Regions from separate parts of the Halomonas sp. PAMB 3264 genome, predicted to be linked through region 1. Evidence: predicted binding sites of a transcription regulator. Region 1 holds the regulator's gene; the other holds the start of a gene.
What was found. Region 1 encodes FNR, which switches genes on or off when oxygen is low (the NO sensors DNR and NnrR bind a similar motif). Its sites were predicted from a motif close to TTGATNTANATCAA; they were not measured.
Positions count from the first base shown of each region.

Region 1 (7,456 bases):
AGCGCGAGGGCACGCTTACGCGTAACTTCCAGGGCTATTCGAGCCACGCCCAGTGCGATCTGATCGGGCTGGGGGTATCGGCCATTTCGCGCATCGACGATGTCTATGCCCAGAATCCGGTCAAACTCGACGACTACGCCGCGGCGCTCGATGAGGGGCATCTTGCGACCTGCAAGGGCCTTCGCCTGAGCCGGGACGACCTGATTCGCCGCGCGGTGATCGAGCGGCTGATGTGCGATATGCGCCTGGACCTGGCCCTGGTCGGCGCGCGCTTTGACATCGACGCCGAGGCTTACTTTTGTGATGCGCTGTCACGGCTCGCCCAGGCCGAACGTGACGGTTTGATCGAGCGCACGGGCGCGGTGTTGAACGTGACGCCGATCGGTCGGCTGTTGATCCGCCATCTGGCGATGGCCTTCGACGCTCATCTGTCGGCGCCGCTCGCCCAGCGCTACTCAAGAATCCTATAATGGGCACCTACGGTTTATAAGGAGATGGTAATGTCGACTCCCGCCCGCCAGCGCTCGGCGCTTTTGCAAGCCCCTCGCTGTCAGACCTGTAGCCTGAGCTCGCTGTGCCTGCCGCTGGCGCTTCAGATCGAGGATATCAGCCAGTTCGACGCGATCATTCGCCGCCGCGCGCCGCTCAAAAAGGGCGAGGCGCTGTTTCATCAGGGCGAGCGTTTTTCGAGCGTCTTTGCGGTGCGCTCGGGCAGTCTCAAGCAGGTCACCAGCGAAGGCTCGGGCTTTGAGCAGCTCACCAACTTCTATCTGCCAAGCGAGCTGGTGGGCCTCGACGGCATCGACGAAGAGACCTACCCGGGCAGCGTGATTGCGCTGGAAACCACCACCGTGTGCGAAATTCCCTTCAAGCATCTGGACACGCTTTCCGAGGAGCTTCCCGAGCTCAGGACCCAACTTTATCGTAGCATGAGCAAGGAGCTTCGCGACGACCGGCGCATGATGCGCCTTTTATCGCGCAAGACCGCCGACCAGCGCCTGGCGACCTTTCTCACGACGCTCTCGGATCGCTTTCGCCGCCGCGGCTACTCGCCCTACAGCTTTCGCCTCTCCATGGCGCGGGCGGATATCGGCAACTACTTAGGGCTAGCGGTGGAGACGGTCAGCCGCATTCTGAGCCGCCTTCAAAGCCAGCAGGTCGTCGCGGTATCCGGGCGGGAAGTGAACATTCTGGACATGGCCAGGCTCATTACCCTGGCCGATGAGGAAGCGGTAAACTGACGCTGGATCAGCCCAGGTTGAGCGCCGAAATACGCCCGGCCTTGAGTTCGGCCTGTTTGGCCTCGAGCCCCTGGAAGTCAAAAAGCGCGCGGTCGGCCAGCTGCGAAGGCGCCACGTTGGTGACCGCCTTGAACATGCTTTCGAGCCGACCCGGGAATTTCCTGTTCCACTCGGCGAGCATCTTCTTGACCTCCTGGCGCTGCATGTTCGGCTGCGAGCCGCACAGGTTGCAGGGAATGATCGGAAATTCCATCAGCCGCGAGAACTCGGCGATGTCCGCTTCCTTGCAGTAAGCCAGCGGGCGAATGACGATGTTCTTGCCGTCATCAGAGAGCAGCTTCGGCGGCATGGATTTCAGCGAGCCGCCGAAGAACATGTTCAAAAACAGCGTTTCGAGAATGTCTTCGCGGTGATGGCCCAGCGCGATCTTGGTCGCACCGATCTCTTCAGCGAAGCCGTAGAGCGAGCCGCGTCTGAGCCGTGAACAGAGCGCGCAGGTGGTCTTGCCCTCCGGGGTTTTCTCCTTCACCACCGAGTAGGTATCGCGCTCGAGGATGTGGTACTCCACGCCCTGGGCGTCGAGGTAGCGCGGCAGCACGTGCTCGGGGAACCCCGGCTGCTTCTGATCGAGATTCACCGCCACCAGCGAAAAGTTCACCGGCGCGTTGCGCTGCAGATTGCGCAAAATCTCGAGCATGGTGTAGCTGTCCTTGCCGCCGGACAGGCACACCATCACCCGGTCGCCTTCGTCGATCATGTTGTAATCGAGAATGGCGTTGCCGACCTCGCGCCGAAGCCTTTTCTGCAACTTGTTGAATTCGCGCTTCTGTTTGACGTCGTGAAGCTCGGCTGAACCGTTGGACGCGACAGCTTCCAACGCGACGGGGTCGAAGTGATCGGGTTGCTGCATGGTGTACGCACTGCCGGTGATGAGGATAAGGCGCTCATTCTATCAAGACTCCCGCCCCCACCCAATAACGTCGAGCGCCGCTCACGCCTCGAGCGCGGCGTCGCGCGTCAGACGCATGTACAAAAGCGCGCAGGCGCTCGCCTCGCCCAGAAGCGACGTCGCACCGGGGGGCGTCAGCCGCGCATGGCGAAGCGCCTGGTCGAGATCCGGCGCCAGCCGGGGGTCGATCGACGAGCGCTTCTGACGGCGCTGGTAGAGGCGTTCGATATCGACCTGGGCGTTGGGCAGCTCGAAACCCAGCCGCTGGTCGAACAGCCGGTTGACCGGCCCAAGCGTTTGATCGAGCCCCCACCCAACGACCGGACGATTGCCAATGAACTCGGCGAGCGTGGCGATGTTTTCCGCCGTAGGCGCCATGAGCGCCGGGGTCGGATGCTCCACCTGGTGGCGGCGCAGCGCACGCCTTGCCACCGTGTGGCGATCGGCAAGCGTTGCCACCCAGGCGTTTTGGGTCAGCACGCGGCGCTCGTTGAACACCACTGCGGCCACGCTCAAAATCGGATCGGTCGGGGCGAAGCGAAACGCCAGCGCCACCAGCTCCTCGCCAAGATAAGGATGGAACAGCCACTCGAAGGGCGAACCGGCCAGCCGTCGGCGGTCGCTCTCGCGCTTGAACAAGCTACGCAGCGAGCCGCCAAAGAGTGAAAAGTGTCGAGTCGTCAATTGCATACCGCTATGAGTACTCCAGGTGGTATCGGTGGGTAAGGCGCGCCTTGAACTCCTTGACGATGTGCAGCGCCTCGCGCAGCAGGTCGCGCTCGAGCGACGACAGGCTCTGCACCACCACGTGGTTGGCGAGCGCCGCCTGGCCGTTTGGGGCCGCCAACTGCTGGCGCAGGCGAAGCTCGCTGAAAAGCGCCAGCGCCTCGCCCAGGTCTTCGGCGAAGCGATGTTCCAGCCGGCCGTCGGCCACCAGCGCCTCGAGGCGCTCGAAGGTGCTTTCGGCGTCGATGCGCCGCTCCAGCGCCATGGTGCGCACGCCATGCACGATAGGAAAAATCCCGCCCTTTTTGATGTCGATGCCGTGCTCGCGCCTTTTCAACGAGCCGAACAGCGTCAGCGGCGTGGAAAAACTCAGCGCCGCCCGCGCCAGATAGCTCAGCAAAAGCTCATCGTCGGCGCAGCGCGCGTAGAGCGCCTGGCGCACGCGCCGGGCAAGCTCGGCGTTGCCGGCCACGGCCCGGGCGTCGAGCATGATGGCAAGCTTCATGAGGCTGTCGCCGTCGCGCTTCTCGGCCCAGCGCTCGATCCGCGCCTGCCAGGTCGCCACGCTCCCGACCCACTCGGGGTTGGAAACCATGATGTTACCCGGGCACGGCGGGTAGCCCAGCTCGACCAGCGTACGGGTGAGCGCCTGCATCGCCGCCGACGCCTCTGGCCAGCTGGCGTCGTCCGCAAGAATCAGGGCGTTGTCCTGGTCGGTTTTGAGAATCTGCTCGCCGCGGCCTTCGCTGCCCATCACCACCAGACAGCAGCGCTGCGTAGGGGCGTCCGGCGCGCCAAAGCCGAAAGCCTTGTGATGGATGCGGGCGTTGAGCGCCGCCAGAAGTTCCATGACGAAACGAAGCTTCACCCCCTGGGCCATTAGCGCCCGCACGAGCTCCGGGGTGCGTCGGCTCGCCTGGGCAAGCGCCTTCAAGTCGCCGGCCTTTTCGATTTGAAGCCCCACCACGTAGCTGCGGCTCGAAAAGTAGCTCAGCACGTCGGGAAGCTCGACGATGCCGGCCAGGGCTTCGCCGTCCATCACGACCACGCGCGCGATCTGGTGGCGCGTCATCAGCACCAGCGCCTCGAACAGGTACTGCTGCGGGGTAACGGTGACCAGCCCCGTGGGCGTCAGCGCCTCGAGCGGTGTCGATGCCGGCGTTTTCTCCACCGCTAACGCACGCAGCAGATCCGTTTTGGTCACCATGGCGTAGCCGCCTTTTGCGCTTACCAGCAGGCTGTCGGCCTGCTGCGCCAGCAGCGTATGCACCGCCTGCTGGAGCGGCTCGCGGGCGTCGAGTACAAGCGGGGCGCGCATGCACTCACTCACCCGCGCCAGCATGAAGCCGGCCATGGTGATGCCGTCCACTGCGCGGCGCTCGGCCAAAAGTTGGGTCTTGTGGGCAAGCGTCTCCCGGAAAAATGCCTCGAAGGCCGGGTAGTGCTGACAAAGCGCGCTGAACGTCTGCTTTTGCAACACGTAGCAAAGCGTCTCCTGCTCTGCTTCGAAGCGGTAGCGACTCTTGCCGTTCAAAAGGCTGATCGCTCCGAACACATCACCTTCGGTGTAGTGGCCGATACGTGTCCGGGCTGCGGGCTCTGCCGGGTCGAGCTCGGCGACCTCGCCCTTGTGAATGATGAAAACGCCTTCGCCGGGCTGACCGGCCTCGAGAATGACGTCACCGGTATCGAAATAGGCGAGATCGAGTCCGTCGCGCACCCGCGCCGTGCCCGCTTCGTCGAGCAGGGAAAACGGCAGTTTTGAAAGGTCGACCTCGATCATGCGTCACCTGCTTAAAAAGCCACGCTCGCGCTGGATCCGACAATGGGAAAACGTTCGACCAGTGATGCGAGCTGGTTAAACCGTGTATACCCGCGGATAGTGCGGCGTTAGCGCTGATTGTTCTTATTACTACTTCCTGTGACTGACTACTTCCTGTGACTAACGCGGGTTACTCGCGCTTGTTACTAAAGTCTATAAACTCGGCGCCCAACAAATACTTTTTAAAAGCGTCGAGTTTGAATAAAGCGTTCTAAAAGAAGAGTAGCGACGCTCGATAAAAACGACTGAAAGGAGATTAATTGGGTTAATAGACTATCGTCGCCTCCTTACCAAAGTCGTATTCAAGGGGCTTCAAAACGCCATTGTATAGAGTAATTTAGCGCTATTTTTCAGGTTGCCAATAGCGCCTTTAGTCCGTGATACCAAAGTCTGGATTTCTTTTTTCCATTTATTGGCCAGTATTAGCCTGAGTTTTGAAGATAACATTGCCTTAGGGCGTACGACTTATCGTGTCAGGTGGCAAGGAGGGAGTATCTGACGCTCGGTGGCGGGCACCAACCCGGCATAAAAATCGCTTTAAAGGGAACACATTAATCGCTCGATACGGTCAGGCGCTTTGCGCCGGCCGCGTTTGGACACTTTCCAACCTTAAAATCATAAATGGAGAGCACCATGATAGCAGATGATAAATCCAACGCTGCTGCTTACTGGAAGGCCAACGTTCGCTTGATCACAGGCTGTTTGGTCGTTTGGGCGTTCGTCTCCTACGGCTGCGCCATCCTGTTTCGCCCGCTTCTGGCGTCCATTCCTGTGGGCGGCACGGATCTGGGCTTCTGGTTCGCCCAGCAGGGCTCGATTCTGACCTTTATCGCGCTGATCTTCTTCTACGCCTGGAGAATGAACAAGCTCGACAAGAAATTCGGCCTGGGAGAGTAAGCCAATGAGCCAGTTTGCCATCAACTTACTGTTCGTCGGCGCCTCCTTCGCGCTCTATATCGGCATCGCGATATGGGCACGTGCCGGCTCTACCAAGGACTTCTACGTCGCCGGTGGCGGCGTTCATCCGGTGACCAACGGCATGGCGACCGCCGCGGACTGGATGTCGGCGGCGTCGTTCATTTCCATGGCCGGTTTGATCGCCTCCGGCGGCTACGCCAACTCCACCTTCCTGATGGGCTGGACCGGCGGCTTCGTGATTCTGGCCATGCTGTTGGCGCCTTATCTGCGCAAGTTCGGCAAGTTCACCGTGCCGGACTTCATCGGCGAGCGCTTTTATAGCCGCACCGCCCGCGTGGTCGCGGTGGCGTGTCTGATCATCGCCTCGGTCACCTACGTTATCGGTCAAATGACCGGTGCGGGCGTGGCGTTCTCGCGCTTTCTGGAAGTGCCCAGCACCTGGGGCATCTGGATTGCGGCGGTCACCGTGTTCTTCTACGCGGTGCTCGGCGGCATGAAGGGCATCACCTACACCCAGGTGGCGCAGTACGTGGTGCTGATCGTCGCCTACACCATTCCGGCGGTGTTCATCGCCATGCAGCTCACCGGGAACCCGATTCCGATGTTCGGCATGTTCAGCACCCACACCGAGTCCGGCGTGCCGCTTCTGCAGAAACTCGACGACGTGGTCAACGCCCTGGGCTTCCAGGACTACACCGGCGATGTGGACAACAAGCTCAACATGGTGCTGTTCACGCTGTCGCTCATGATCGGTACCGCGGGTCTGCCCCACGTCATCATCCGCTTTTTCACCGTGCCGAAGGTGGCCGACGCGCGCTGGTCCGCGGGCTGGGCGCTGGTGTTCATCGCCCTGCTCTACCTGACCGCCCCGGCCGTGGCCTCCATGGCCAGGCTTAACCTGATGACCACGGTGTATCCGGAAATGACCGGTCAGGTCGAGGATTACGAGGCCGCCGCCGAGCCGATCCTCTACGCCGACCGCCCGGCCTGGTTCCAGACCTGGGAAGATACCGGCCTGATCGTCTACAGCGACGTCAACGATGACGGCCGCATCCAGTTCTACAACGACACCAGCGAAGGCTTCACCGGCACCGCCGAAGAGCGCGGCTGGGCGGGCAACGAACTGACGGTCAATAACGACATTCTGGTACTGGCCAACCCGGAAATCGCCAACCTGCCGGGCTGGGTAGTCGGCTTGATCGCGGCGGGCGGTATCGCGGCGGCGCTGTCCACCGCGGCGGGGCTGCTGCTGGCGATCTCCTCGGCGATCAGCCACGACTTGATCAAGAACACCATCAATCCGAACATCAGCGAGAAAAAGGAGATGCTGGCGGCGCGGATTTCCATGGGTGGGGCGATTTTGCTCGCCACGTACCTTGGTCTCAATCCGCCAGGGTTTGCCGCACAGACGGTGGCGCTGGCCTTCGGGATCGCCGCGGCCTCGCTGTTCCCGGTACTGATGATGGGGATCTTCTCCACCCGCATGAACAGCGCCGGCGCCATCTGCGGCATGCTGGCGGGTCTGATCTCGACGCTTCTCTATATCTTCACCTACCTTGGCTGGTTCTTCATCCCCGGCACCAACATGCTGGCCAATACGCCGGATAACTGGTTCATCGGAATCTCGCCGCTGTCGTTTGGCGCGGTGGGTGCGATGATCAACTTCGCCGTGGCCTTTGCGGTATCGCGCGTGACCGCGCCGCCTCCCCTGGCGATCCAGGAGCTGGTGGAAAGCGTGCGCTATCCGAAAGGGGCTGGTGCAGCCGTCGACCACTAAGCCATAATCGAAGCCGCAAGGTT
Region 1 covers NZ_CP134866.1:3,026,089-3,033,544, forward strand. Annotated here, with positions in the region: gene hemN (oxygen-independent coproporphyrinogen III oxidase) at 1-470, shown strand, start outside; gene fnr (fumarate/nitrate reduction transcriptional regulator Fnr) at 501-1,241, shown strand; gene ttcA (tRNA 2-thiocytidine(32) synthetase TtcA) at 1,249-2,151, opposite strand; gene RN347_RS13715 (DNA polymerase III subunit epsilon) at 2,233-2,880, opposite strand; gene RN347_RS13720 (putative nucleotidyltransferase substrate binding domain-containing protein) at 2,885-4,699, opposite strand; gene RN347_RS13725 (DUF4212 domain-containing protein) at 5,372-5,635, shown strand; gene RN347_RS13730 (sodium:solute symporter family protein) at 5,640-7,433, shown strand.

Region 2 (7,456 bases), 190 kb from region 1:
CAGAGGCGAGGAAGAGGCCGACTGCATCCGCGCGCTGCACGACGCGTTCCCGGAGGCGCGCTTGACGCTCGACCCCAACGGTGCCTGGAAACTCGATGAGGCCGTTCGCGTGCTGGATCCGATCAAGCACCTTCTGAGCTACGCCGAGGACCCCTGCGGTCAGGAAGAGAGTTACTCCGGCCGCGAAACCATGGCCGAGTTCAAAAAGCGCACGGGCCTGCCGACCGCGACCAACATGATCGCGACCGATTTCAAACAGCTGCAGTACGCCGTTCAGCTCAACGCGGTCGATATTCCGCTGGCCGACTGTCACTTCTGGACCATGCAGGGTGCGGTCATGGTGGGTGAGCTTTGCAACGAGTGGGGCATGACCTGGGGCTCGCACAGCAACAACCACTTCGATATTTCGCTGGCCATGATGACCCACGTGGCCGCGGCGTGTCCGGGCGAGATCACCGCGATCGACACGCACTGGATCTGGCAGGACGGCCAGCGCATCACCAAAGAGCCGTTCCTGATTCGCGACGGCAAGCTGAAGGTACCGTCGACGCCAGGCCTTGGCGTCGAGCTCGACGAAGAGCAGCTAATGGCCGCGCATCGACTCTACAAGTCGCTGGACGTGACCCAGCGCAACGACGCCATGGCGATGCAGTACCTGGTCGCGGGCTGGGAGTTCGATCCCAAGCGCCCGGCGCTGGTTCGCTAACACGCGAGTTTTATCAGAAAGTGGTAAGGGCCATCAGGCATTCAACGCCTGTTTGGCCCTTTTTTTTGGCCTGGCATCATTAATAAAAGAGAGGGCCGGGTAATATTTTCCCTACACGGTTTAGCCTATCTTCAGAGCCGAACACTTTGCGTTTTTAACTTGCAATACCGCTTGTCATTTCTTCTGAAAAATTTGATTCGTTGGCTATCGAGATTTAGAAGTTACCGCTTAGTGGTGCGCCGCTTTTGGGTAGTTTAAAACACTGACTTTGGTCGTATGTTCAAACGCTGAAACTGCGGCTAGCTTGTAGCTGTATGATTAAATACATATGACTTTAAAAACGATGTTGGTTGCAACTATCTAAAAATCAAAAGCCAATAACTGGGGCAATAATAATGAACAAGATGAACGGTTTATTCGTGGGCGCAGCGTCGCTGTCGCTACTGCTGGCGGGAAGCGCTGCCATGGCTCAGGATTTTCAGGGGCCTGTCAGGATCATTGTGCCTTTTGCGCCAGGCGGTACGTCCGACATTCTCGCGCGCTATATAGCGCCGGAGCTCTCCGATGCGATTGGTCAGCCCGTTATCGTCGAGAACAAGGCGGGCGCGGGCGGCAATATTGGCGCCGACTTCGTTGCCAAGGCCGACCCCAATGGCCATACACTACTGCTTTCCGATTTGACCGCGCTATTGGCCGCCCCCAGTGTTTTGCAAAGCGTTGCCTACGATATCGAAACGGACCTCGACCCCGTGACGATGGTGTCGTACTCGCCCTACGTACTGGGTGTTTCACCCAATCACGAGTTCGAAAGTTTCGATGCCATGGTCGAGTATTCCCGCGCCAATCCCGGCGAACTCGCCGTTGCCACGTCGGGCGTTGGCGCCAACAACCATATTACGACCGAACGGTTGATCCAGGAGCTGGGATTGGACTGGACCGTTATCGCTTACCGAGGCGGCTCTGATGCGACTCGCGCCGTGGTATCCGGTGAAAGCGATATGCTGCTAAACGGCACGACCGCTTCGCTGCCGTTTGTCCTGAACGATCAGATGCATGCGTTGGCGGTCACCGGGGAAGAGCGGCTTGAAGAGCTGCCCGACGTGCCTACGTTTCGAGAGCTGGGCCTTCCAGGCGAGCTTGATGGAACCTATCAGGGCATTCTCATAACGGCCGGTAGCCCACCCGATATCACCGAGCGCCTTCAAGCCGAGCTTGCTGCCATCCTGTCGACCGAAGAGCTTCAAGCGAAAATCGCCGAGCAGGGTGGCCAAGCTAGGCCGTCCGAGTCACCTGACGAGCTGCGAGCGTGGATGACGGCGCAGAAAAGCGAGCTTGAAAGCTTCATTGAAAGCGCGGGTATCGGTCAGTAATCGTGTTCCTGTGAACTGACTCAAACATGTCCTGCTTGAAAGAGCAGGGCATTGTTCCTTGGCTATGTTCTTTGGCTACGTTCTTTTGGATACGAGATGCGCGCCATGCATATATTTACCAACCGCGATTTTTTGGCAGGACTCGTTTGCCTGCTCATATCGGCGCTCGTTCTCTGGCAGGCGCAGGCGTATGACATGGGCAGTCTAAGGAGCATGGGGCCCGGCTATCTTCCCCGTTTTCTTGGCATGTCGCTTTGTGTTCTTGGGCTTGTCACCATGGCAATGTCGGCTAAAACGGCAACCGCGTTTCCCAAACTCAATGTGAGAGCGTTGGTATGCATCACGGTGGCGATCGTGGTCTTCGCCTTGCTCATGAGGCCGGCGGGGCTTTTCCTGGCGACCATGATGCTGGTGTATCTATGCGGTCTTAGCGAAAAAACCTTCAAGCCCATCAAGCTCACCGCGCTGGGGTTGGTGCTGTGTTTGATCTCCTACCTCGTCTTTATCCTGAGCCTTAACATGCCCATTCGCCTGTTTCCCTGGAGTTTCTAATGGAAATTTTAAATAACCTGGCGCTCGGGGTCTCTGTTGCTTTTACCATCGAAAATCTCATGTACTGCGCGCTGGGCGTCACCGTGGGGATGCTGATCGGCGTCATTCCCGGGGTGGGGCATCTGGCCGCCATCTCGATGCTGCTGCCGCTCACCTACTACGTGCCCGCCACGACGGCTCTGGTCATGCTGGCCGGTATTTATTACGGCGCTCAATACGGAGGGTCGACGGCCGCTATTTTGTTGAACCTGCCGGGTACGCCTTCATCGTCGGTGGTATGCCTTGACGGGTATCCCATGACCAAGGACGGGCGGGCCGGCGTTGCGCTATTCATGACGACGATCGCGTCGTTCGTGGGAAGCTTTATTACCGTGATCGTGCTGGCCGCCTTCGCCCCGCCGCTGGCCAACTTCGCCGTCGCTTTCAACTCGGCCGATTACTTCGCCATGATGCTTTTAGGGCTGGTGGCGGCCGCGATTCTCGTACAGGGCAACCCGGCAAAAGGGCTGGCTGCGGTCGTGTTCGGCCTCATCCTGGGCGTGGTGGGGACCGATGTAAGCACCGGGCTTCAACGCTACACCTTTGGTTTCACGTTTCTTTATGACGGCCTGAATATCGTTGCCATTGCCATGGGCATTTTTGGCGTCACCGAGGTGGTGGCCAACGTTGGCAAAGTGATCCAGATAAAAGACGACAAAAAGATCACGTTCAAATCGCTGCTGCCGACTCGACGCGATATCAAGGAGAGCATTTTCCCGATGTTGAGGGGAACGGGCATTGGAACGGGCATCGGTATATTGCCGGGAACCGGCACCTCGATAGGATCGTTCATCGCCTATGCCGTGGAAAAGCGAATTTCGAAAAACCCGGAAAAATTTGGCAAGGGCGCCATCGAAGGAATCACGGCGCCGGAGAGCGCCAACAACGCCGCCGCTCAGTCAGCGTTCATTCCTACCCTGACGCTGGGGATACCCGGCGATGCGGTCATGGCGCTGATGCTGGGGGCGCTTTTGATTCATGGCATTACGCCTGGACCCAACGTGATTTCCGATAGTCCGGATCTTTTTTGGGGGCTGGTCATCAGCTTTTTGATTGGGAACGTGCTGCTTTTGATTCTCAATATTCCGATGGTCGGCTTGTGGGTAAGGCTTTTGAAGATACCCTATCCGATTCTCTATCCCTCGATCATTCTTTTCATCGTTATCGGCGTTTACAGCATTAATTACTCGAACATGGATATCGTGCTGGTCGCGCTGTTTGGCGTGATGGGATGTTTGTTTTTACTGTTGGGGTTCGAGCCGGCGCCCTTGCTTCTCGGGTTCATTTTGGGGCCGATGATGGAGGAGAACTTCCGTCGCGCCATGCTGCTTAGCCGTGGCGATTTGATGGTATTCCTCGAGAGGCCGGTGAGCGCCGCTTTCTTCGCCATGATCGCTGCATTGATCGTTTGGTCGATCGTGTCAGCGCTTCGAAAGAAGCGGGTATCCGTAAGCGCCGAGTATTAGCCTTTAGGTGTTCCATGAAAAGCGCCTTGTCGAGCTACTACAGCCGTATTTTACGGCGATCGCCCGGTCAGCCAGGGAAAATACCAGGACTCATTTTGAGTTCATGAAGGATTAGCCTAAAGTCTAGAGGTGTATTTGTATGATGTATGACAAGATGCACCAATATACTGCTGCTGCCCTCGTTTCGAGCGCCCTGCGTTGGGGCATTGCACCATCGTCAGCTACGTTAGCTTGCTAAACTAACAAGAGGATTTGTAATGAATTTTTCTAAACAAGAGCTTAAAGCCTCCATTACCGATGGCCTGCTGTCATTCCCGGTGACCGACTTCGATGCCAATGGCAAATTCGATGCCGACAGCTATCGCAAGCGCTTGCTGTGGTTGAAGGAGTATGAAGTCTCTGCGCTGTTTGTCGCCGGTGGTACGGGCGAGTTTTTCAACATCACCCTGGACGAGTTCCGCGAAATCGTCGAAGTCGCGGTCGAAACGATCGGTGGCCACGTGCCGATTATCGCCAGTGCCGGCCAAAGCGCCGAGCTTGCCCAGCAGCACGCGAAGATCGCTCAGGAAGCCGGCGCCGACGGTATCCTGCTGATGCCTCCTTACCTGACCGAGTGCTCTCAGGAAGGCATCGTCGAGTATGCGGCGAGCGTCTGCCAGTCGACGGACCTGGGCGTTATCTATTACAACCGCGCCAACGGCTATTTGAACGTCAACGCCGTCAAGTCGCTGGCCGACCAGTGCGACAATCTGATCGGTTTGAAAGATGGCAAGGGCGACATGCAGGCGCTCAACATCACCATCAAGACGCTGGGCGACCGCCTTGGCTACGTGGGCGGCGTACCGACGGCCGAAATCATCGCCGAAGCGTACCTAGCGATCGGCGTGAGCACCTACTCGTCTGCGGTCTTCAACTTCGTACCCGACATGGCCGTCAAGTTTTACAAGGCGCTGCGTCAGGGAGACAGCGAGTTCGTTGCCAAGGCCACGCGCGAGTTCTTCATTCCGTTCGTCACGCTGCGCGACACCACGCCTGGCTACGCGGTGAGTCTGATCAAGGCCGGCGCTGACATCGTGGGCTACCCCGGTGGCCGCGTACGTGCGCCGCTGACCATGCCCAACAGCGATCAAGTCGGTCAGCTGAAAAAGCTCGTCGAGAACGCCAAGTCGCTCTAAGCGTTTGAAAAAAATCGCCGGGTAGCGCGGCCTGCCCGTCGTTGCCCGGCGAATGCAAATGATGGTTCATGCGCGCATGGATCGATGGAGACGTGTATGCCCACCCCCAATACGCCCACTATCACCGACATGCGTGTCATTCCCGTTGCCGGACGTGACAGCATGCTGCTCAATATCGGTGGCGCCCATTCCCCGTATTTCACCCGTAACCTGATTATCCTCACGGATAGCGCCGGCAACGTTGGCGTGGGTGAAGCGCCCGGCGGCGATACGATTCAACAGTCGCTGGAGAAAGCGCGCGCGCTGGTCGTGGGTCAGTCCCTTGGCAAGCTGCGCTCGCTGGTCGCCTCACTCAACCGTGATGGCCAGAGCGCTGACTTCGAGGATTTTGGCAAGGGCTCCTGGACGTTCGAGCTTCGCATCAACGCCGTCGCGGCACTTGAAGCCGCGCTGCTTGACCTGATGGGCAAGTTCTTGGGCGTGCCCGTGGCGGAGCTATTGGGCAACGGCAAACAGCGCGACGCGGTCGATGTGCTGGGCTATCTCTTCTTTATCGGAGAAGGGCATTCGACACCGCTGGATTTCCGGCGGGGTACGCAGGGGCTTAACCACGACTGGTATCGCCTGCGCGACGAGGCGGCCATGACCCCGCAGGCGGTCGTCGAACTCGCGCAAGCGGCTCATGACCGCTACGGCTTCAAGGATTTCAAGCTCAAGGGCGGGGCGCTTCCCGGCGAGCAGGAGATCGAGGCGGTCACCGCGCTACACAACGCGTTTCCCGAAGCGCGCACCACGATCGATCCCAACGGCGCCTGGTCACTTCAGGAAGCGATCACGCTGTGCAAGAACCTGCATGGCGTCATCGCCTACGCCGAAGACCCGTGCGGAGCGGAGCAGGGATTCTCGGGCCGCGAGATTCTCGCCGAGTTCCGTCATGCAACGGGCCTGCCGGTGGCCACCAATATGGTGGCGACGAACTGGCGTGAAATGGCGCACGCGCTGATGCTGCGCTCGGTCGATATTCCGCTGGCGGATCCACACTTCTGGACGCTGTCTGGCGCGGTGCGCGTCTCGCAACTATGCCAGGACCATGGCATGACCTGGGGTTCCCACTCCAACAATCACTTTGATATTTCGCTGGCCATGTTTGCCCACGTGGGTGCCGCCGCGGTTGGGCGCACGACGGCGCTGGATACGCACTGGATCTGGCAGGAAGGCGATGCGCGTTTGACGCACAATCCGCCGGAAATCAAAAACGGCCAGGTGGCGGTCACCGATGCGCCAGGGCTTGGCATCGACATCGACATGGCCGAAATCGAGAAAGCCCACGCGCTTTATCGCAGCCTGCCCGCCGGTGGCCGCAATGATGCCACGGCCATGCAGTACCTGATCGACGGATGGACGTTCGATCCCAAGCGCCCGGCGCTGGTTCGCTAACCGTCGATGCCCGGATATGACTCGCTCACTATCCGGGTTTTTCAACCTGAGTAAGAGGTCAATCAACAATGAAAAAGCTACTCGGTAGTGTCACGCTCGCCATCACGATGGTGGCCGCAGGCCAGGCGGCTGCGGATTACCCCACCAAAAACATCAGCATGATCGTACCGTTCTCTGCCGGCGGCGGTAACGATACGTTCGTGCGTGCGCTTCAGCCCTTGATCGAAGAGCAGCTGGGCCAAACGCTGGTGATTCGTAACATCGCCGGTGGCGGTGGTGCGGTCGGCATGTCGCGCGCCGTTGCCTCGCCGGCGGACGGCTACACGCTGCTGGCAGCCAGCAACGCGATGCTCACACTCGAGGCGATGGGCAACGTGGCGTTCACCCACGATGATTTCGATTTCATCGCCAAAATCGTCGAAGAGCCCTACCTGGTCGCGGTCAGCAGCGACAGCCCCTACCAGGATCTCGAAAGCCTGGTAGAAGCGGCTTCGGCCGGCTCCATTCGCGTTGGCTCTTCCGGCGTTGGCTCGTCGGCCTATATCACCGCCAACGCCATCGCCGATCGTACGGATACCACGTTCAACCTGATTCCCTACCCGGGCGGCTCGGAAGCCATTTCCGCTGCCATGGGCGGGCACGTCGAAGCCGTCGTGTTGGGCGGTGCCGAGCTTCGCTCCGCGCTCGAGTCGGGCCGCTTGAACGCGCTCG
Region 2 covers NZ_CP134866.1:2,836,726-2,844,181, reverse strand. Annotated here, with positions in the region: gene RN347_RS12875 (glucarate dehydratase family protein) at 1-706, shown strand, start outside; gene RN347_RS12870 (tripartite tricarboxylate transporter substrate binding protein) at 1,111-2,076, shown strand; gene RN347_RS12865 (tripartite tricarboxylate transporter TctB family protein) at 2,128-2,628, shown strand; gene RN347_RS12860 (tripartite tricarboxylate transporter permease) at 2,628-4,133, shown strand; gene kdgD (5-dehydro-4-deoxyglucarate dehydratase) at 4,391-5,308, shown strand; gene RN347_RS12850 (enolase C-terminal domain-like protein) at 5,405-6,745, shown strand; gene RN347_RS12845 (tripartite tricarboxylate transporter substrate binding protein) at 6,814-7,456, shown strand, end outside.
Region 2: a site for FNR is predicted at 4,273-4,286, ahead of kdgD (5-dehydro-4-deoxyglucarate dehydratase). Genes of this name have one in related genera too.